3 regions of the Pseudomonas sp. WHRI 8519 genome follow, and region 1 is predicted to be linked to each of the others. Evidence: predicted binding sites of a transcription regulator. Region 1 holds the regulator's gene; each other region holds the start of a gene.

Region 1 (7,673 bases):
CGCTCGGTGAGGTACACCGAGCGGTGGTGGCCGCCTGTGCAGCCAATGGCGATGGTGACATAGGCGCGGTTGCTGGCAGCGAAGCGGGGCAGCCACTTGAGCAGGTAGGTCGAGATGTCGGTAAACATCTCTTCGACATCCGGCTGCGCGGCAAGGTAATCGATAACCGGCTGATCCAGGCCGGAATGCTCACGCAGTTCGGGCTTCCAGTATGGGTTCGGCAGGCAGCGCACATCGAAAACCAGGTCTGCATCGACCGGCATGCCACGCTTGAAGCCGAACGATTCGACCAGGAATGCGGTGCCCGGCTCAGGCTGATTGAGCAGGCGCAACTTGATCGAGTCGCGCAGCTGGTAAAGGTTGAGGCTGGTGGTGTCGATCTTCAGGTCGGCAAGATCGGAGATTGGCCCCAGCAATTCGCTTTCAACGCGGATCGCTTCGGCCAGTGAGCGATCCGCATTCGTCAGCGGATGGCGCCGGCGTGTTTCGGAGAAGCGCTTGAGCAGCGTGTCCTCGTCGGCATCGAGAAACAGCACATCGCACTGGATATGCCGGCCACGCGCTTCGGCGAGCAATTCGGGGAAGCGTGACAGGTGGCTTGGCAGGTTGCGGGCATCGATGGACACTGCCACTTTCGGCTGCAGCAATTCTGTATGGATCAACGCGTTTTCCGCCAACTGCGGCAGCAAGCCGGCAGGGAGGTTATCGATACAGTAAAAGCCGTTGTCTTCCAGCACGTCGAGGGCGGTACTCTTGCCGGAGCCGGACCGGCCGCTGACGATGATCAGGCGCATGTTCAGTGCTCGTTCTGTGCGTCCAGGACTACCTGGTACAGGGCCTCGCTGCTGTTGGCGGCACGCAGGCGCTCGCGAACTTCCTTGCGATCCAGCATGCTGGCGATCTGGCGCAGCAGTTCCAGATGGGCGTCGGTGGCAGCCTCCGGCACCAGCAGGACGAACAGCAGGTCGACAGGCGCGCCATCGATGGCGTCATAGTCGATCGGAGCATCCAGGTGCAGCAGTGCGCTAACGGGCGAAGTGCAGCCTGCGAGGCGGCAGTGAGGTATGGCGATCCCATTGCCGAAGCCTGTGGAGCCGAGCTTTTCACGAGCGATCAGCTTTTCGAAGACGTCTTGCATCTCCAGCTCGGGCATCTTCAGCTCGGTTTTTTGATTGGCAATCAGGTTGGCGACTTTTTCCAAAGCGCGCTTCTTACTGCCACCCGACACGTTCACCAAGGAACGGTCGGGGGTCAGGATGGTTTCAAGTCGGATCATGGATGAGGGGATCAGCGGGCAGCTGCACCTTGCAGCAGACTTTGCTGTTTTTCCTTGTGTTTTTTCAGTTGGCGGTCGAGCTTGTCGGCCAAGGCATCGATCGCTGCATACATGTCTTCGTGTTCGGCGTTGGCAACCACTTCTGAGCCAGGAATCTGCAGGGTCGCTTCGACCTTCTGCTGCAGCTTCTCGACCTTCATGATGACCTGCACGTTAGTGATCTTGTCGAAGTGACTTTCCACCCGGGCGAGCTTTTCAAGCACGTAATCGCGCAGCGGCTGGGTGACTTCTACATGCTGTCCACTGATATTGACTTGCATACAGCTTCTCCTTTGTTGCCCGTGCATAAAGAGGCAGGTCTTGCACCTGCCCCACAAACGCTGTGGCATATCTCAGGCGCTACATCAGTCGCTTGCGCTCACTCGACGGTGCGATGCCGAGGGACTCGCGGTACTTGGCGACGGTGCGACGGGCTACCTGGATGCCTTGTGCCTCCAGTAAACCAGCGATCTTGCTGTCACTCAATGGCTTTTTCTGATTTTCCGCCGCAACCAGTTTCTTGATGATCGCGCGGATTGCCGTGGACGAGCATTCTCCGCCTTCGGAGGTGCTGACGTGGCTGGAGAAAAAGTATTTCAGTTCGTAGATGCCGCGTGGGGTGTGCATGAACTTCTGGGTGGTCACCCGCGAGATGGTCGACTCGTGCATGCCCACGGCTTCGGCGATGTCATGCAACACCAACGGTTTCATGGCCTCGTCACCGTGGTCGAGGAAGCCGCGCTGATGCTCGACGATCTGCGTGGCGACTTTCATCAGCGTTTCGTTGCGGCTTTGCAGGCTCTTGATGAACCAGCGTGCTTCCTGCAACTGATTGCGCATGAAGGTGTTGTCGGCGCTGGTGTCGGCCCGGCGGACGAAGCCGGCGTATTGCGGATTGACCCGCAGGCGCGGGATCGCTTCCTGGTTCAGCTCGACCAGCCAGCGATCACTGTCCTTGCGGACGATTACATCGGGCACCACGTATTCCGGCTCACTGGACTCGATTTGCGAACCTGGGCGCGGGTTGAGGCTCTGAACCAGCTCGATCACCTGGCGCAGTTCGTCTTCCTTGAGCTTCATGCGGCGCATCAGCTGGCTGTAGTCGCGCCCGCCCAACAGGTCGATGAACTCGCTGACCAGGCGTTTGGCCTCGGCCATCCACGGTGTGTTGGCCGGGAGTTGGCGCAGTTGCAGCAACAGGCACTCGCCCAGGTTGCGTGCGCCGACACCTGCTGGCTCGAACTGCTGGATACGGTGCAGTACCGCTTCGACTTCGTCCAGTTCGATGTCCAGCTCCGGATCGAAACCGGCGCAGATCTCTTCGATCGTGTCTTCCAGGTAACCCTGGCCGTTGATGCTGTCGATAAGGGTGACGGCGATCAGGCGGTCGGTATCGGACATCGGTGCCAGGTTCAGTTGCCACAGCAGGTGGCTTTGCAGGCTTTCGCCGGCGGATGTGCGCGTGGTGAAGTCCCACTCGTCGTCATCGTTGCTCGGCAGGCTGCTCGCGCTGGTCTGGTAGATGTCTTCCCAGGCCGTATCGACCGGAAGCTCGTTGGGGATGCGCTCGTTCCACTCACCGTCCTCCAGGTTCTCGGCACTGGCGGTGCTTTCCTGAAAGCTGTTGTCCTGGGCTTCGGCGGCCGGTTTGCTCTCGGCGTTATCCGCCATCGGGTCGCTGTTGTCGAAGTCTTCGCCGTCTTCCTGGCGTTCGAGCATCGGATTGGACTCCAGCGCTTCCTGGATTTCCTGCTGAAGGTCCAGGGTAGAGAGCTGGAGTAGGCGGATGGCCTGTTGCAACTGCGGGGTCATCGTCAGTTGCTGGCCCATTTTTAGGACGAGCGATGGTTTCATGGCAGGGGCTAATACCTTGTTCGCCGGCGCGCATGCGCCATCCACTACACGAGGGCGCCGGAGCGCCAATTTCAAGCAAGTTTTATGCCTTAAATTGTAGCGTTTGCCTAGAGTACTGTAACAACTTAAGCCCATTCAAGGCGCTAAATCAGTGCTCCAGGCGCGTCCTGAATCAGAGCCGGAACTCGTGACCCAGGTAAACTTCCTTGACCAGTTCGTTGGCCAGGATGGTCTGCGCGTCGCCCTCGGCGATCAGTTGCCCGTCGTTGACGATGTAGGCGGTTTCACAGATATCCAGGGTTTCACGCACGTTGTGGTCGGTGATCAGTACACCGATACCCTTGGCCTTGAGGTGGTGGATGATCTGCTTGATGTCACCGACCGAAATCGGGTCGACGCCAGCGAAGGGTTCGTCCAGCAGGATGAACTTGGGGGCTGTCGCCAGGGCGCGTGCGATCTCGACACGGCGACGCTCGCCGCCGGAAAGGCTCATGCCGAGGTTGTCGCGGATGTGGCTGATGTGGAACTCCTGCAGCAGACTCTCCAGCTCCTTGCGACGACCCTCGCGGTCGAGTTCCTTGCGGGTCTCGAGGATGGCCATGATGTTGTCGGCCACCGACAGCTTGCGGAAGATCGAGGCTTCCTGCGGCAGGTAGCCGATGCCGGCGCGTGCACGGCCATGCATGGGCTGGTGGCTGACATCCAGGTTGTCGATGAGGACGCGCCCCTGGTCGGCCTGTACCAGGCCGACGATCATGTAGAAGCAGGTGGTCTTGCCGGCGCCGTTGGGGCCGAGCAGGCCGACGATCTGGCCGCTGTCGATCGACAGGCTGACGTCACGCACGACTTGACGCCCTTTGTAGCTCTTGGCCAGGTGCTGGGCTTTGAGGGTTGCCATTTACTCGGCCTTCTTCTTCGGCTGGATCACCATGTCGATGCGCTGACGTGGCTGGGTCACGTTGCCGCCGCGACCGGCGGTCGCAACCTGGGACTTGGTGTTGTAGACGATCTTTTCGCCTTCGGTGGTGTTGCCTTCGTTTTCGACCTTGGCGCGGTCGGTGAGGATCACTGTGTCCTTCTGCGCCTGATACTGGATGGTCACAGCCCAGCCTTTCATCTTGTCAGGCTTTGCAGCGCTCTGTTGCTGCTCGAAATAAGCCAGGTTGCCCACCGAAGTGACCACGTCGATGTCACCGTTGGCGGCGCGAGTCATGGTCACGGTATTGCCTTTGATCATCATCGAGCCCTGAGTGATGATCACGTCACCGGTGTAGGTGGCTACGCCTTGCTTGTCGTCCAGGTGCGCGTTGTCGGCCTGGATGCGGATAGGCTGGTCACGGTCGGTCGGCAGGGCGAAGGCGCTCGCGCTTCCCAGTGCTGCGCTCAGGCTGAGCAAAAGGGGGAGGGTTTTAACGAGCCTCATACTGTCCTCTTACGTTAGAGAGCAGGTCCATCCTGCCTTCTTTCAAATACGCTTTCATTCCTTTGCCCGTAGTTGTGCCACCGGCGCCGTCGATTCTAACGGCTTGCTCGGTCTGCGCATATTGCTTCTGCGGGAACACGGTCATGCGTGAGCTGGTAATGATGGTTTCACGCTGCTTCTCATCGGTGCGGGCCACGCGCACCTTGTCGATCAGCTCGACCTCGGTGCCGTCCGGGTTGACCTCGGCGCGCACGCTCTGGATGTGCCAGGGGTATTCGGTGCCCCGGTACATGTGCAGGTCGGGCGTGGTCACCAGTGTGACCTCGGTGGCCTTGAGGTGTTCGACCTTGTCGGCGGTCATTTCGTACTGCAGCTTGCCATCTGGCAAGAACTGTACGCTGTGGGCGTTGATCGCATAATAGTCGATCGCGCTTTCGTCGACCTGAGCTACCGGCTTGTCGAGGAAGCTCTCGGGGCTGACATTCCAGTAGCCTATTGCCGCCAGCAGGGCGGCGATCACCGCGAGCAGCGCAATATTGCGGGCTTTCTTGCTGAACATGGGCAACCTACAGGTAGTTGGCGTTGGCAGCGTCCAGGGTGCCCTGGGCCTGCATGATAAGCTCGCAGAACTCGCGAGCGGCACCCTCGCCACCGCGTGCCTGGGTCACGCCGTCGGCGTGCTGGCGAACGAAGGGTGCGGCGTTGGCCACGGCGATACCCAGGCCGACCTTGCGAATGACTGGCAGGTCTGGCAGGTCATCGCCCAGGTACGCGACCTGCTCATAGCTTAGGCCCAGTTCCGCGAGCAGGCCGTCGAGTACCACCAGTTTGTCCTCGCGGCCCTGGAACAGGTGGGGAATGCCGAGGTTTTTCGCGCGACGCTCGACCACCGGGGTCTTGCGTCCGCTGATGATCGCCGTGGTCACCCCCGACGCCATCAGCATCTTGATGCCTTGGCCGTCGAGCGTGTTGAACGTCTTGAATTCGCTGCCATCTTCGAGGAAATAAAGGCGGCCATCGGTGAGCACGCCGTCCACATCGAACACGGCAAGCTTGATGGCCTTGCCGCGCTGCATCAGGTTCTGGGTCATTTGCGTCGTTCTCATTTACATCACGCCTGCGCGCAGCAGGTCGTGCATGTTCAGGGCACCGACCGGGCGGTCGTCCTTGTCCACCACCACCAGGGCGCTGATCTTGTGGTCTTCCATGATCTTCAGGGCTTCGGCGGCGAGCATCTCGGCGCGGGCTGTCTTGCCGTGCACGGTCATGACCTGGTCGATCAGGGTGGTGTGCACGTCGATGTTGCGGTCCAGGCTGCGGCGCAGGTCACCGTCGGTGAAGATGCCGGCCAGCTTGCCGTTCGCTTCGGCGACCACGGTCATGCCCAGGCCTTTGCGGGACATTTCGAGGAGCGCGTCCTTGAGCAGCGTGCCACGTTGTACCTGAGGCAGGTCGGCGCCCGCGTGCATGACGTTCTCGACCTTGAGCAGCAGGCGGCGGCCCAGCGCGCCACCGGGGTGCGAGAAGGCGAAATCTTCTGCGGTAAACCCGCGCGCTTCGAGCAGGGCGATGGCCAGGGCGTCGCCCAGCACCAGTGCTGCGGTGGTCGATGAGGTGGGCGCCAGGTTCAGCGGGCACGCCTCATGGGCGACACGGGCGTCGAGGTTGACCTCGGCGGCCTGGGCCAGTGGCGAGTCGGGGTTGCCGGTCATGCTGATCAGCTGGATGCCCAGGCGCTTGATCAGCGGCAGCAAGGTGACGATTTCGGCGGTGCTGCCGGAGTTGGACAGGGCCAGGATGACGTCGCCACGGGTGATCATGCCCATGTCGCCATGGCTGGCTTCGGCCGGATGCACGAAAAACGCCGGCGTGCCGGTGCTGGCCAGGGTCGCGGCGATCTTGTTGCCGATGTGCCCAGACTTGCCCATGCCGACCACAACGACGCGGCCCTTGCTCGCCAGGATCAGCTCGCAGGCCTTGACGAAGTTGGCATCGATGCTGGCCGTCAAACCTTGTACGGCCTCGATTTCCAGGCGCAGGGTGCGCTGGGCGGACTGGATCAGCTCACTGGATTGGCTCATGTCGAAAAGCAATGCCTGATGAAAAGGCGGCGATTATAGCCGCAATGGAAAAAAGCCTCACCCTTTCGATTGTGCAATGAAAAGAAGTCGTAGCCTGTCGCTGGCCTGAACGACTCGCGCCATGGCCTTGGGGCCACCCTGTCAGCGGTGCTATAGTTCGCCGCTATTCGGCCCGCCAGGGGCGCGTGTGTCTTCACGATGAGGGCCGGCGTCCATTAGGACATGGCTGTACTAGCAAGGAGTCTAGATGAGTGTGGATAGCGCCTACGCGGTCGAGTTGAAGGGCGTCACCTTCAAGCGCGGTTCGCGCAGCATTTTCAGCAATGTCGACATACGCATTCCGCGTGGCAAGGTCACCGGCATCATGGGGCCGTCCGGGTGCGGCAAGACCACGCTGCTGCGCCTGATGGGCGCGCAGTTGCGTCCGTCCGTTGGTGAAGTCTGGGTCGCCGGGCAGAACCTGCCGAGCCTGTCGCGCAGCGACCTGTTCGATGCGCGCAAGCAGATGGGCGTACTGTTCCAGAGCGGTGCCCTGTTCACCGACCTCGATGTGTTCGAGAACGTCGCTTTCCCGCTGCGCGTGCACACCCAGTTGTCGGACGAGATGATCCGCGACATCGTGTTGATGAAATTGCAGGCCGTGGGTTTGCGCGGTGCCATCGATCTGATGCCCGACGAACTGTCCGGCGGCATGAAGCGGCGCGTGGCGCTGGCCCGGGCGATTGCGCTCGATCCGCAGATACTGATGTATGACGAGCCGTTCGTCGGCCAGGACCCGATCGCCATGGGGGTACTGGTGCGCCTGATCCGATTGCTCAATGATGCGCTGGGTATCACCAGCATCGTGGTATCCCACGACCTGGCCGAAACCGCCAGCATCGCCGACTACATCTACGTGGTCGGTGACGGCCAGGTGCTGGGCCAGGGTACGCCCGATGAGCTGATGGGCTCGGACAATCCACGCATTCGCCAGTTCATGAAGGGCGATCCGGACGGCCCT
Region 2 (7,673 bases), 2.5 Mb from region 1:
AGCGTGATATCCACGTTGATGATCGACCCTTCACGCAATACCTCATCGGCCTTGGGCATGCCGTGGCAGACCACATGGTCCACCGAGGTATTGAGCGAGTAGGGGAAGCCGTACTGGCCCTTGCTCGCCGGGCGTGCCTTGAGGGTGTTGACGATGAAGGCCTCCGCGCGGTCGTTGATCTGCATCGTGGTCACGCCGGGGCGAATGAACGTGTCGAGGTCGGCGAATACCTGGGCCAGTAAACGGCCGGCGTTGCGCATCAGGTCGAGTTGAGCAGGGGTCTTGAGGATCACTTGTGACATGTGGGGGGCGCAGTAACTCATGCTGGGATTTGCCCCAGCATAGCGCCATGGGGCGTTGGGGTGCCACCGCATGGTGCGTTGCCCTGCTGGCCTTGCCTGCTCCCCCCGCGTTGAAATACCGGTGATCCTGCAGCGGCCGGCTTGCCGGCGACGGCGCGGTAGGGCTGGCCCGACAATTGCTGAAAGACCCCCATCAAGGCCGTCAACGTCGACTGCCTTCAACCCTTCACGACAAAGGCGCCGTGTTGCCCTCGCTTGCCAAGCAAGCCGGGGCAGCCGGCGCCTTTTGCGTTTGCACCAGGAGACCCGCCCCATGGCCAGCACCGAAGTACGCAGCGTCTGCCCCTATTGCGGCGTAGGCTGCGGCATCGTCATGAGCGTGGCCGATGGCAAGGTCAGCAAGATCAGCGGTGACAAGCAGCACCCGAGCAACTTCGGCCGTCTGTGCACCAAAGGTCTTACCGCGCACCTGCCCCTGACCGCCGCCGGGCGCATGGACAGTGCCTTTGTGCGCCAGCAACGCGACCATGAACCGGCGCGCAGCAGCATGGACCAGGCCATCGCCCAGGCTGCCGAGCGCCTGCGCGGCATCATCGACCAGCACGGCCCGGACGCCGTAGCGCTTTACGTTTCCGGGCAGATGTCACTGGAAGCCCAGTACCTGGCCAACAAACTGGCCAAGGGCTTTATCCGCACCCGTCATATCGAGTCCAATTCACGCCTGTGCATGGCCAGCGCCGGCAGCGGCTACAAACTCTCGCTGGGAGCCGATGGCCCGCCCGGGAGCTACCAGGACTTCGAGCGTGCCGAGGTGTTCCTGGTGCTGGGTGCCAACATGGCCGACTGCCACCCGATCCTCTTCCTGCGCCTGCTCGACCGGATCAAGGCGGGGGCGAAGCTGATCGTGGTCGACCCACGCCGCACCGCCACCGCCGACAAGGCCGACCTGTTCCTGCAAGTGCGCCCCGGTAGCGACCTGGCACTGCTCAACGGCCTGTTGCATCTGCTGCACCGCAATGGCCAGACCAACCCCGACTTCATCGCTCGCCACACCGAGGGCTGGGAGGCGCTGCCGGCCTTCCTCGAGGACTACACGCCTGAGCGCGTCGCCGCCATCACCGGCCTTGCAGAAGATGATATCCGCCAGGCTGCCGCATGGATCGGCAGTGCAGGGGAGTGGATGAGCTGCTGGACCATGGGCCTGAACCAGAGCGTGCACGGCACCTGGCATACCAACGCAATCTGCAACCTGCACCTGGCCACCGGCGCCATCTGCCGCCCCGGCAGCGGGCCGTTCTCGCTGACCGGCCAGCCCAATGCCATGGGTGGCCGCGAGATGGGGTATATGGGGCCGGGGCTGCCGGGCCAACGCTCGGCGCTGGTCGACACCGACCGTAGGTTTGTCGAAGCGCAATGGGGCCTGGCACCCGGCAGCCTGCGGGCAGAAAGCGGCGAGGGCACGGTAGCCCTGTTCGAGCAGATGAAAACCGGCGAAGTGAAAGCCTGCTGGATCATCTGCAGCAACCCGGTGGCCAGCGTCGCCAACCGCCAGCAGGTGATCGATGGCCTGCGCCAGGCGCAGCTTGTGATCACCCAGGATGCCTTTCTCGACACCGAAACCAACCCATACGCCGACATTCTTCTGCCCGCGGCACTCTGGGCTGAAGGCGAGGGTGTGATGATCAATAGCGAACGCAACCTCACACTGATGCCTCGCGCCGTGCCGGCACCGGGCCAGAGCTTGCCGGACTGGCAGATCATCGCCCGGGTCGCCTGTGCCATGGGGTACGCCGAAGCCTTCGACTACGCCGACGCTGAAGCGGTGTACGACGAAATCCGTCGTTTCTACAACCCGCTCACCGGCTACGACCTGCGTGGGGTGGGCTACCCGCAACTGCGCGACAAGCCGTACCAGTGGCCTTGCCCGCCCGGCCGCGTGGACGACCGCAGCCCGGTGCGTTACATCGACGACGGCGCATGCGCTGCCCCGGTGTTCCCCACCGCCAGTGGCAGGGCCCGCTTCTTCGCCCGGCCCTGGCTGCCCGCGCCGGAGCTGCCCGACGCCGACTACCCACTGGTGCTCAATACCGGGCGCGTGCAACACCAATGGCACACCCTGACCAAGACCGGCAAGGTGCCGGCCCTGAACAGGCTGGAGCCCGGCCCCTTCGTCGAGCTGCATCCCGAGGATGCCGCCCGGCTGGGCATCCAGGGCCGGGACCAGGTGGCGATCCGCTCGCGCCGGGGCCAGGCCGTGCTGCCGGCGCGGGTCAGCGACCGGGTCATGCCGGGCAATTGCTTCGCGCCATTCCATTGGAACGATGTGATCGGCGAGCAACTGGCAATCAATGCCGTGACCTGCGATGCGGTCGATCCGCTGTCGCTGCAGCCTGCCCTCAAGCACTGCGCCGTGGCCCTCGAGCGGGTTGCTGGAGAACGCATCGATGCCCTGGACCTTGGCACCACCACCCATGCACCGGAGCCTGCCCGTATGCCGACCGCGATCCTCTCTCGCCTGCTTGGTCTGGACACCCTCCCAGCCCCCGTACTGGCCGAAGACGAACGCCATTACCTGCAGGGCTTTCTGCTCGGCCTGGACCAGGCGCGAGCCGAAGGGGTTCCCCGTTTGCCGGCCAGTGCGCCCTTGGCGGCCTCGCGCCGGTCGTTCGTGGATGGGCTGCTGGCCGGCCTGTACGCCCAGCAGCCGGCAGCAGCGGCGCTGCTCCCCGCCACGGCCCGGCATCAGGTGCTGTGGGCCTCGCAAACCGGCAACGGCGAGGCGCTGGCCGAGCGCTGCGCAGAGCGTTTGCGCGGCGCAGGGCTGCAGGTGCAGCTCAGTTGCATGGAGGCGATCAGCCCAAGCCAGTTGCAAGGCGCGGCGAGTGTGCTGCTGATTGCCAGCACCTTTGGCGATGGTGATGCGCCGGACAGCGCCACCGGGTTCTGGCGGGCGCTGCAAAGCGAGGAGGGCGCCCACTGCGCTGAGCTGCCTTATGCGGTGCTGGCCCTTGGCGACTCCAGTTACGCCCAGTTCTGCGGCTTTGGTCGCAAGCTCGATCAGCGCCTGGCCGAACTTGGGGGGCGCCGCCTGCTGCCGCGGGTCGACTGTGAACCGGATTTCGATGAGGCCTTTGCCACTTGGCTCGACGCGCTGTTGCCCCAGCTGGGCAGCGCTGCCGTGGCGCGCCCGGTCAATCAGGCCGACGCCGCTGCGCCGTACAGCAAGCAACGGCCGTGGGCGGCGACGCTGCTGGAAAACACCCTGCTCAGTGGCCCCGGTTCAAGCAAGGAAACCCGCCAGCTGGTGTTCGAGCTTCCCGGCAGCGGCTTCACCTACGCGGTGGGCGATGCGCTGGGCGTGTGGCCCCGCAACTGCCCGGCGCTGGTGGAGGAGTTGTTGGCGCTCATGCAGCAGGACGGCCAGGCCCTGGTCGACCTCAAGGGCCAGCCGCCCATGCCGTTGGCCCAGGCCTTGGCGTCGCACCTGGAAATTGCCAGGGTCACCCCTCAGCAACTGCAGGTCTTCAGCCAGCAGGCTGAAGACCTCCGGCACCTGTTGCACCCTGAACGCACGGCAGCCCTGCAGGATTGGCTATGGGGCCGGCAGTTGGCCGACGTGCTGCGCGCGTTTCCACAAGACCTGCCGTTGGCAACCTGGCTCGAGTTGCTCAAACCCCTGCAACCGCGCCTGTACTCGATCAGTTCCAGCCCATTGGCCCACCCCGGCCAGGTGCATCTGACCGTCTCTACCGTGCGTTATGGCCAGCGAAAAGGGGTGAGTTCGAGCTTCCTCGCTGACCGGGGGCAGGCTGTGAAAGTGGCGATCTTTCCCCAGGCATCCCGGCATTTCCACCTGCCTGAAGACGATGACGTGCCGCTGATCATGGTGGGCCCCGGTACAGGCATCGCGCCGTTTCGTGCGTTTCTCGAAGAGCGTGAGGCGCGGGGGGCAAAAGGGCATAACTGGCTGTTCTTCGGCGAGCAATGTGCAGCCACGGATTTTTATTACCAGGCGCAGTTGCAGGCCTGGCAGGCCAGCGGCCACCTGCGCCTGGACACCGCGTTCTCCCGCGATCAGGCAGAAAAGATCTATGTGCAGCAGCGGATGCGTGAGCAGGGTGCGCAGGTGTGGCAGTGGCTGGAGGCGGGGGCCTACTTCTATGTGTGCGGTGATGCTCAGCGCATGGCCAAGGATGTGGATGCAGTGCTGCGCGAGATCATTGCCGAGCACGGTGGTGTGGATGCCGATGCCTATATGCAGGCCTTGAGCAAGGCCAGGCGTTATCGCCGGGATGTGTATTGAAGTGCTCCAGGATGGGGAGCAATGCACCGTGAATGTGCGTGGTTCGGGTTGGCTCGAAGGTCGGTAAGCCGGCTTTCACTCCTGCAGCACAGGGCCAAATGCCAGCGAAGCCCCTGTATGCGCCGGGTTGCCGGCGAGAGGGCCGCGACAGGCGAGGTAACTGGCACATTCCCTGCTTTATCTCCAGCACAACAAGCCCCACTGATCAACGGCGATCAACCGGGGGCACTCCGTGATGAATACAGGCAAAGGCGCCTGGAGCTTCGGCTCCAGGCGCTTTTTTTTGATCGAGGATCGGCTTATGAAGGCAACAGCGAGCAGCGGGCAACGAGAGCGACTGGTCATCGTCGGCAACGGCATGGTGGGCCACCATTGCGTCGAGCAACTGGTCGAACGCGGCGCGCTGGCGCGCTTCGAGTTGCGCGTGTTCGGCGAGGAGCGCCAGCGCGCCTACGACCGCGTGCACCTGTCTGAATACTTCAGCGGCAGCTGTGCCGAAACCCTGGCCCTGTGCGAGCAGGGTTTCTATGGCGCCAACGGGGTGCACCTGCACCTGGGTGAAGCGGTGCTGCAGATCGACCGCGAGCGCTGTGAAGTGGTGACCGCCGAAGGCCGCTACGGGTACGACCATCTGGTCCTGGCCACCGGCTCTTACCCCTTCGTGCCCCCAATCGAGGGCTCCAGCGGCAACGCCCGCCTGGTCTATCGCACCCTCGACGATCTCGACGCGATACGCGCCGCAGCCGTCGATGCCACCCGTGGCGTGGTGGTGGGCGGCGGGCTGCTGGGCCTTGAGGCGGCCAATGCCCTCAAGTCCCTGGGCCTGGAAGCGCACGTGGTGGAGTTCGCGCCACGGCTGATGCCGGTGCAACTGGATGCTGAAGGCGGCGCCGCGCTCAAGGCGCAGATCCAAGCGCTGGGCGTAGGCGTGCACCTGTCGCGCGCCACCCAGTCGATCAGCGACGGTGAGGTCTACCGCTATCGGATGAATTTCGACGGTGGCGAACACCTGGAAACCGACCTGGTGGTGTTCTCTGCCGGTATCCGCCCGCAGGATGCCCTGGGCCGTGCCTGCGGCCTGGAGATCGCCGCCCGCGGCGGGGTGGTGGTCGACAACCACTGCCGCTCCAGCGACCCCCGGATCTTCGCCATCGGTGAATGCGCCTCGTGGAACGGCAGCGTGTTCGGCCTGGTTGCGCCGGGCTACAGCATGGCGCGCAACGTCGCGGCGCTGTTGTTGGGCGAAGCGGCTGAGGAATTCACCGGGGCCGACATGTCGACCAAGCTCAAGCTGCTGGGCGTCGATGTCGGCTCCATCGGCGATGCTCATGGCGCCACGCCGGGCTCGCGCAGCTACCGCTTCATCGACGAGGCCAATGCCGCCTATCGCCGGCTGGTGGTCGATGCCAGCGGCAAGCACGTACTCGGTGCCGTGCTGGTGGGCGACAACAGCTACTACGATACATTGCTGCAATACGCCCAGAACGGCATCGCCTTGCCTGCCGACCCGGCGGCCTTGATCCTGCCGCAAAGCGGCGGCGTACCAGCCCTGGGCGCCGATGCGCTGCCTGACAGCGCGACCCTCTGCTCGTGCCACAACGTCAGCAAGGGCGCAGTCTGCGCAGCGATTGACAGTGGTTGCGCCGACCTGGCTGCGGTAAAGGGCTGCACCAAGGCTGCCACCGGCTGTGGCGGCTGCGCGGCGCTGCTCAAGCAAGTGTTCGAGCATGAACTCACCGCCCGTGGCGTGGCCGTGGACAAGCGCCTGTGCGAGCACTTCGCCTACACCCGGCAGGAGCTGTACGGGCTGGTGCGGGTGGGTGGCATACGCACCTTCAATGATTTGCTGGCGCGCCATGGCCAGGGCCATGTCGGCTGCGACATCTGCAAGCCGGCGGTGGGCAACATCCTCGCTTCGTGCTGGAACCAACCGATCATGGACCCTGCCCTGGTGCCGCTGCAGGACACCAACGACACCTTCATGGCCAACATGCAGAAAAACGGTACCTATTCGGTGGTGCCGCGCATTCCCGGCGGCGAAATCACCCCGGACAAACTGATCGTGATCGGTCAGGTGGCCAAGAAGTACGACCTTTACACCAAGATCACCGGCGGCCAACGCATCGACCTGTTCGGCGCCCAGTTGCACGAGCTGCCGCTGATCTGGGGCGAGCTGATCGAGGCCGGCTTCGAGACTGGCCACGCCTACGGCAAATCGACCCGCACGGTGAAGTCCTGCGTAGGCAGCACCTGGTGCCGCTACGGTGTGCAGGACAGCGTCGCCATGGCGCTGCGCCTGGAGGCCCGCTACAAGGGCCTGCGCAGCCCGCACAAGCTCAAGTTCGCGGTTTCTGGCTGCACCCGCGAATGCGCCGAGGCGCAAAGCAAGGACATCGGCGTGATCGCCACCGACAAAGGCTGGAACCTCTACATCTGCGGCAATGGCGGCATGCGCCCACGCCATGCCGAGCTGTTCGCTACCGACCTGGACGACGAGACCCTGGTACGCCTGATCGACCGCGTGCTGATGTTCTACATCCGCACCGCCGACAAGCTGCAGCGCACGTCGGTGTGGCGTGAAAGCCTGGACGGCGGCCTGGACTACCTCAAGCAGGTGATCCTCGAAGACCGCCTGGGCCTGGCTGCCGAGCTGGAAGCGCAGATGCAGCATGTGGTCGAGCAGTACGAGTGCGAATGGGCCAATGCCCTCAACGATCCGGAAAAGCTCAAGCGCTTCCGTACCTTCGTCAACGATCGACGCGCCGACCCGGACGTGCACTTCGTCCGCGAGCGTGAACAACGTCGCCCCGCTGCACCCCTGCACCTGATCCCTACCGTCGAGGAGGCTGTCTGATGAACCTGTCCAATGCTGCTGTGGCAAAGCAACCCAACTGGCAAGCGGTGTGCCACACCGCTGACCTGGTCGCCGACTCCGGTGTGGTGGTCTGGCTCGATGGCATCCAGGTCGCCCTGTTCTACCTGCCGGGGCAGGCGCAGAGCCTGTACGCGGTGGACAACCGCGACCCACGCTCGGGGGCCAACATCATTGGCCGCGGGCTGGTGGGCAG
Region 3 (7,673 bases), 1.5 Mb from region 1:
CCGAAGGTGATGGCGAGCACAAAGGTGGCGCGTTGCATGGTGATCTCCTGTGGATGGAGACCTGATTGTGGATTTGGATGGCGAGTTCTGCTTGTAGGATGCGTCCGATTCGGGCAGTCGAAAAACAAAAACGGCCTTCAGAAGAAGGCCGTTTTCGGTGATTTCATCGACGCCAGGCGCCGATCAGATCAGCAGCTGTAGTACAGCTCGTATTCCAGCGGGTGCACGAAGGTACGGACTTTGATCTCTTCTTCGGACTTCAGCTCGATGAAGGCATCGATGAAGTCGTCGGAGAACACGCCGCCCTTGGTCAGGAACGCACGGCCTTTATCCAGCTCTTCCAGCGCTTCTTTCAGGCTGCCGCAAACTTGCGGGATATCTTTCGCCTCTTCAGGCGGCAGGTCGTACAGGTTCTTGTCGGCAGCATCGCCTGGGTGAATCTTGTTCTGGATACCGTCCAGGCCAGCCATCAGCAGGGCGGCGAAAGCCAGGTACGGGTTGGCCGATGGGTCCGGGAAGCGCGCTTCGATACGGCGGGCTTTAGGGCTGCCGACGTAAGGAATGCGGATCGAGGCCGAACGGTTGCGTGCCGAGTAGGCCAGCATTACCGGGGCTTCGAAGCCTGGAACCAGACGCTTGTAGGAGTTGGTCGACGGGTTGGTGAAGCCGTTCAGTGCCTTACCGTGCTTGATGATACCGCCGATGAAGTACAGGGCAGTTTCGGACAGACCGGCATAGCCTTCACCGGCGAAGGTGTTCTTGCCTTCTTTCCAGATCGACATGTGCACGTGCATGCCCGAGCCGTTGTCGCCGTACAGTGGCTTCGGCATGAAGGTGGCGGTACGGCCGTATGCGTCGGCAACGTTGTGCACGACATACTTCAGGGCCTGTACTTCGTCAGCTTTCTTCACCAGGGTGTTGAACTTGACGCCGATTTCGTTCTGGCCGGCAGTCGCCACTTCATGGTGGTGAACTTCAACGGTCTGGCCCATTTCTTCCAGTGCGTTGCACATGGCAGTACGGATTTCGTGGTCGTGGTCGAACGGCGGAACTGGGAAGTAGCCACCTTTGACGCCTGGACGGTGGCCTTTGTTGCCGCCTTCCACGTCAGCGCCAGTCATCCACGAGCCTTGCTCGGAGAAGATCTTGAACATCGAGCCGGAGATGTCCGACTGGAACTTCACTTCGTCGAAGATGAAGAACTCAGGCTCTGGGCCGGCGAAGACGGTGTCACCAATGCCGGTGCTCTTGAGGTACTCTTCAGCGCGTTTGGCGATTGCGCGTGGGTCGCGATCGTAGCCCTGCATGCTCGAAGGGTCGACGATGTCGCAGGTGATGATCAGGGTCGGCTCTTCGGTGAACGGGTCCAGGACGGCGGTCTCGTCAACCGGCATCAGGATCATGTCGGAGGCTTCGATGCCTTTCCAGCCAGCAATGGAGGAACCGTCGAACATCTTGCCGACTTCGAAGAAGTCTTCGTCCAGGCCATCACGCGCTGGCATGGTCACGTGATGCTGAGTGCCTTTGGTGTCCGTGAAACGCAGATCAATCCACTTGACGTCATGATCTTTGATGAGTTGAACCGACTTCGACATGTTGTCCTCCGGATGGTCTAGAGCGCGGTGGGCCGCTGCCCTGGAAAAAAGGGTGTTGCCGGGCGCGGATAGTCGGCCAAGCTTACCTGCCTCACAAGGGAGCAAATTGCATGCCAGTGCCCGAAAATGGCGAGGCCGGGATAAAAAGGGGCGTTTACGGGCATTTGAGGCCGGGTTGTCGGGGAAAAGCGCACCCTTACGATGCGGTTTTTGTTACTGGCGCACCAATTGCGTGCACGGTTGGGGCCGTGTGCTTCCTTTAGGGGCTTCATCGCCGGCGCGCCTGCTCGCACAGATAAGGCGCCGGTCGTGAGGCCTGCCGATGTCCCCCAGGCGCTGGCTTGCCGGCGATGAGGCCAGTACCGGCAATATAAATCCGACCTTCTGTACAAAAGTTGGTCAAATCCTGAGCAATTTCCGATATAATTCGCGCCCCTCATTTTTCGGCAGGCCCTGCGCGCGCTGTTAACCAATGAAACTTATCGTCAAAGTCTTCCCAGAAATCACCATCAAGAGCCGGCCGGTGCGCAAGCGCTTCATCCGCCAGCTCGGCAAGAACATCCGCAACGTGCTCAAGGACCTCGACCCTGAGCTCGCGGTCGATGGTGTCTGGGACAACCTCGAAGTGGTCACCCGCGTCGAAGACGAAAAAGTCCAGCGCGAGATGATCGAGCGCCTCACCTGCACCCCGGGGATCACCCACTTCCTGCAGGTAGAGGAATACCCGCTCGGTGACTTCGACGATATCGTCGCCAAGTGCAAGCAGCACTTCGGTCACTTGCTGGCCGGCAAGTATTTCGCCGTGCGCTGCAAGCGGGGCGGCCACCATGACTTCACCTCGATGGACGTCGACCGTTACGTGGGTAGCCAGCTGCGCCAGCAGTGCGGCGCCGCCGGCATCGAGCTCAAGCAGCCTGAAGTGACGGTGCGCATCGAAATCCGCAACCAGCGCCTGTACGTGATCCACAATCAGCATCAAGGCATCGGCGGCTACCCGCTGGGGGCCCTGGAGCAGACCCTGGTCCTGATGTCCGGCGGTTTCGACTCCACCGTGGCGGCCTACCAGATGATGCGCCGCGGCCTGATGACCCATTTCTGCTTCTTCAACCTCGGCGGCCGGGCCCACGAACTGGGCGTGATGGAAGTGGCCCACTACCTGTGGAAAAAGTACGGCAGCAGCCAGCGCGTACTGTTCATCAGCGTGCCGTTCGAAGAAGTGGTCGGCGAGATCCTCAACAAGGTCGACAACAGCTACATGGGCGTGACCCTCAAGCGCATGATGCTGCGCGGCGCTGCGCGCATGGCCGATCGTCTGGAAATCGATGCGCTGGTCACCGGCGAGGCGATCTCCCAGGTGTCCAGCCAGACGCTGCCAAACCTGTCGATCATCGACTCGGCCACCGACAAGCTGGTGCTGCGCCCGTTGCTGGCCAGCCACAAGCAGGACATCATCGACCTGGCCAACGAAATCGGCACCGCCGACTTCGCCAAGCACATGCCTGAATATTGCGGCGTGATCTCGGTGAACCCCACCACCCATGCCAAGCGTCACCGCATGGAGCATGAAGAGAAGCAGTTCGACATGGCCGTGCTGGAGCGCGCCCTCGAACGTGCCAAGTTCATCTCGATCGACCACGTGATCGACGAGCTGGGCAAGGACGTGGAAATCGAGGAAGTCAGCGAAGCATTGCCAGGCCAGATCGTGATCGACATCCGCCACCCTGACGCCCAGGAAGACGAGCCTTTGGTGCTCGAGGGTATCGAAGTTCAGGTGATGCCGTTCTACGCGATCAACAGCAAGTTCAAGCAGCTGGATGAAACCCGCCAGTACTTGCTGTATTGCGACAAAGGTGTGATGAGCCGATTGCACGCACACCACCTGCTCAGTGAGGGACATGCCAATGTGCGTGTTTATCGTCCGGCATAAGACCCCAGGGCTGTATGGCGGCAGCATCCGCCATCGCCCTCCCGACCGCCGGGCCCGCTGAGCCTTTTACCTTCATATTGGCCGCCTAGACTGGCGGCAACCGAATCCTCTGATCGAGATACAGTTGTGATCGAAAATCTGCGTAACATCGCCATCATCGCCCACGTTGACCATGGTAAAACCACCCTGGTCGACAAACTCCTGCGTCAGTCCGGCACCCTGGAACGTAACGAGCTCAACGACGAGCGCGTGATGGACTCCAACGACCAGGAAAAAGAGCGTGGCATTACCATTCTGGCGAAAAACACCGCCATCAACTGGAACGGCTACCACATCAACATCGTCGACACCCCCGGCCACGCCGACTTCGGTGGCGAGGTTGAGCGTGTAATGTCCATGGTCGACTCCGTGCTGCTGCTGGTCGACGCCCAGGACGGCCCTATGCCGCAAACCCGCTTCGTGACCAAGAAGGCCTTCGAAGCCGGCCTCAAGCCGATCGTCGTGATCAACAAGGTCGACCGTCCGGGCGCACGTCCTGACTGGGTTCTGGACCAGATCTTCGACCTGTTCGACAACCTCGGTGCAACCGACGAGCAGCTGGACTTCAAAGTGGTCTACGCCTCGGCCCTGAACGGCATTGCCGGCCTGGACCACACCGCCATGGCCGAAGACATGACCCCGCTGTACCAGTCGATCGTCGACAACGTACCCGCGCCGGACGTTGACCGTGAAGGCCCGTTCCAGATGCAGATCTCGGCACTGGACTACAACAGCTTCCTGGGTGTCATCGGCGTTGGCCGTATCGCCCGTGGCCGCGTGAAGCCGAACACCCCGGTCGTCGCCATCGACACCAACGGCAAGAAGCGTAACGGCCGTATCCTCAAGCTGATGGGCCACCACGGCCTGCACCGCGTCGACGTCGAAGAAGCCCAGGCTGGCGACATCGTCTGCATCAGCGGTTTCGACGAGCTGTTCATCTCCGACACCCTGTGCGACCCGACTGCCGTCGAAGCGATGAAGCCGCTGACCGTTGACGAGCCAACCGTTTCGATGACCTTCCAGGTCAACGACTCGCCGTTCTGCGGCAAGGAAGGCAAGTTCGTCACCAGCCGTAACATCAAGGACCGTCTGGACAAAGAGCTGCTGTACAACGTTGCTCTGCGTGTTCAGGAAACCGATTCCCCTGACAAGTTCAAGGTATCGGGCCGTGGTGAACTGCACCTGTCGGTACTGATCGAAACCATGCGCCGTGAAGGCTTCGAGATGGCCGTGGGCCGTCCTGAAGTGATCATCCGCGAAGTGGATGGCGTCAAGCAGGAACCGTTCGAGAACGTCACCATCGACATCCCTGAGGAATCCCAGGGCAAGGTGATGGAAGAGATGGGTCTGCGTAAAGGCGACCTGACCAACATGGTTCCGGATGGCAAGGGCCGTGTTCGCCTGGAGTACAACATTCCAGCCCGTGGCCTGATCGGCTTCCGTAACCAGTTCCTGACCCTGACCAACGGTGCAGGCATCCTGACCTCGATCTTCGATCGCTACGACACCATGAAGTCGGGCCAGATGTCCGGCCGCCTCAACGGTGTACTGGTATCGGTCGAGACCGGCAAGGCGCTGACCTACTCCCTGGAAACCCTGCAGGCGCGCGGCAAGCTGTTCGTCGAGCACGGCCAGGAGATCTACAACGGTCAGATCATCGGTCTGAACAGCCGTGACAACGATCTGGGCGTGAACCCGACCAAAGGCAAGAAGCTCGACAACATGCGTGCTTCGGGCAAAGACGAAGTCATCGCCCTGGTTCCGCCAGTTCGCCACACCCTCGAACAGGCCCTGGAATTCATCCAGGACGACGAGCTGTGCGAAGTCACGCCGAAGTCGATCCGTCTGCGCAAGAAGATCCTGGACGAAGGCGAGCGTACCCGCGCTGCCAAGAAAGCCAAGAACTGAGTTAGCTCAGGCTGAATGAAAACGCCCCCGGTCGAAAGGCCGGGGGCGTTTTTTTTGGGGTTTGAGCGCATCTTGTCCCTTTCTGAACAAGATTTATATCTATGATCCGAAATTTCCGTGGGGATCTTTCAGTGTCAAAGTAAGCACTTTCGTCATGTGACGTATGAAGTGTCCTACATGTAACATGTACGTGCTAAAAATTCCTATTGGTAGTGTCTGCGAGCTATTAATTCTTTGGTCGTATTGATGCATCATTCGATGCGCAGGAACCTTTTCCTGATTGGCAGGAACCGCCAGACAAAAAAGAAAAAAGGACCTTGATATGATCGACATTTTAGAAGTTAGTCTGCCTGGCTTGGCCTCAATGTTTGCAGTGATTCTATTGGCCTATGTCGTATTTGGTATTGCAGGATTCGGTACTGCATTGATAGCCAGCCCAATATTGGCAATCTTCATACCTGTCTCGAAGATTGTTCCGCTGCTGGCATTGATGGACCTGTGTGCAGCAGTGATCAATGTCAGTCGCGATAGCAGCAAGGCTGATTGGAGCGAACTTAAGCGCCTGGTGCCACTCATGGTGGTCGGTAGTCTGATAGGCGCTACCCTACTTCTCAATGCAAAACCCGATATTCTGCTACTGGCGTTGGGCGTCTTTGTGGTCGGATACTGTATTTATTCGCTCCGGAGACGGCAGACTAACCGCCAGTTCTCCCCTATGTTATCAATCCCATTCGGAGCGGTTGGCGGAGTCTTTAGTGCACTGTTCGGTAGCGGTGGTTTTATCTATGCCATCTACCTCGGCGGTCGACTCCGGGATCCAGATGCGTTGCGCATCACACAGACGACGTTGATCGGTTTAAGTACATTGACTCGCGTCGGATTCTTTGTGATTGCTGGGGTTTACCTGGATCCAAGTCTGCTTTTGCTCGCTCTGGTCCTGGCTCCAGGCATGTTGATAGGTATCGCAGTAGGGCGTCGGCTGACGCTGAATATGTCCAGAGAGCGGTTTATCAAACTCGTGAATGTAGCCGTGCTTGCTTCCGGCCTGATGTTGATAATCCGCTATTTTTCCTGAAAGCCTCCGATACCAAGGTGAGCTTTTGGATGCGCCATGCATCACGGCCCATCCGGTGTCATGTGGTGGCGTCTAGACACCCCGCCGACGAAAGCCATGTGTATATCGAGGCGCCTAAAACTTCATAGGCGCTCTGATAGGTTCGTCAGCGCCCGGCTGTTTTTGGCTTGTAAGCACAATACCCCGGCCGCGGCCCGACCTTCGGGTGGTTCCTGCAGGTATCCGGGCGCTTGTCATAAATGGTGCACAGCCCAGCGACCTGGAAAGCCTAGGGGGACAGCTTTCCAGTAACAATCAGACGCGAGTCGACAGGGTTTGTAGGGTATTTCGCGAGGGCTGATGTCGCCAGCCCAAACCTGTAGGAACTATCTGTATCAATAGTGGGAAATTTTCTTAGTGGAATGGATGTACAGTGTTGAGTTGCCTTGGGTCGGAGGTGTGAAGACTTGATTTTGGGCAAACTGGAAACCGATATTTCCAGTGTCGGTTACAGCATGTTTCTTTCTACTCAGTTACTTACCAAGCTGTCTTTGGCAATAGCCGATGGCCTCAGTACGCTGCCTATTGGCAATTGATTGAGGCTGAAAATGAAGGGCAAGGGGTGGAAGGAACACTTGGCTCGTGGCCAGATCGAGGTCGCAGGCAGTTCATGGAGTCTGCTTCATTTGCGTCCAATCTCACATCAGTTGAAGATCCCGGGCCTGGCTGATCGGGGAATGGGGGAAGTAGCACTGGCGGTCGAGTACTCAAGTCACTGCGTCAGCTAGGGTCCCAAGCAAGGTACTGAACTGGACTTCGAACATATGGGGCACGATCACCTCTTGATCGATCATCGGGGAATTCGCCGTGCCTTCTGCCCTGGTCGTCACAAGCTGTCAGTTCAATTGCCTTCGATTATTGCTTCGTTGCCTGAGCGACAGTGCCTATTTACTGGGCATAGCAACTGGTTGACCATCGAGGGTAATCAGTTCGGGTATCCGGAGGGCAGTCGATATGAGGTGTATTTCAACTTGCGTCGAGACTCGCCCCGTAGCCTGAAACTCCATGTGGAAAGTGCTTATGTGCGTGACCCTGGCCATCCTTCGAATCGGCCTACGGCGCTGAAGCGGCACGAGAAGATTAAAGGCTG

The links. Region 1 encodes sigma-54, which starts transcription at its own class of promoters, with help from an activator protein. Its sites were predicted from a motif close to ANTGGCATNNANNTTGCTNT; they were not measured.
Region 2: the regulator sigma-54 is predicted to act here: its motif matches at 4,765-4,784, upstream of nirB (nitrite reductase large subunit NirB).
Region 3: the regulator sigma-54 is predicted to act here: its motif matches at 1,694-1,713, upstream of glnA (type I glutamate--ammonia ligase).

What each region holds. Positions count from the first base shown of each region.
Region 1 is NZ_CP167996.1:5,010,130-5,017,802, reverse strand. It holds gene rapZ (RNase adapter RapZ) at 1-794, opposite strand, end outside; gene ptsN (PTS IIA-like nitrogen regulatory protein PtsN) at 797-1,276, opposite strand; gene hpf (ribosome hibernation-promoting factor, HPF/YfiA family) at 1,288-1,596, opposite strand; gene ABRP30_RS22910 (RNA polymerase factor sigma-54) at 1,676-3,169, opposite strand; gene lptB (LPS export ABC transporter ATP-binding protein) at 3,342-4,067, opposite strand; gene lptA (lipopolysaccharide transport periplasmic protein LptA) at 4,068-4,592, opposite strand; gene lptC (LPS export ABC transporter periplasmic protein LptC) at 4,579-5,151, opposite strand; gene ABRP30_RS22890 (HAD family hydrolase) at 5,159-5,683, opposite strand; gene ABRP30_RS22885 (SIS domain-containing protein) at 5,699-6,673, opposite strand; gene ABRP30_RS22880 (ATP-binding cassette domain-containing protein) at 6,921-7,673, shown strand, end outside.
Region 2 is NZ_CP167996.1:1,437,771-1,445,443, forward strand. It holds gene map (type I methionyl aminopeptidase) at 1-323, opposite strand, end outside; gene ABRP30_RS06555 (bifunctional nitrate reductase/sulfite reductase flavoprotein subunit alpha) at 616-4,605, shown strand; gene nirB (nitrite reductase large subunit NirB) at 4,907-7,459, shown strand; gene nirD (nitrite reductase small subunit NirD) at 7,459-7,673, shown strand, end outside.
Region 3 is NZ_CP167996.1:409,296-416,968, forward strand. It holds gene ABRP30_RS01925 (chorismate mutase) at 1-38, opposite strand, end outside; gene glnA (type I glutamate--ammonia ligase) at 189-1,595, opposite strand; gene thiI (tRNA uracil 4-sulfurtransferase ThiI) at 2,068-3,522, shown strand; gene typA (translational GTPase TypA) at 3,649-5,469, shown strand; gene ABRP30_RS01945 (sulfite exporter TauE/SafE family protein) at 5,792-6,544, shown strand; partial or broken gene ABRP30_RS01950 (YkgJ family cysteine cluster protein) at 6,690-6,794, opposite strand.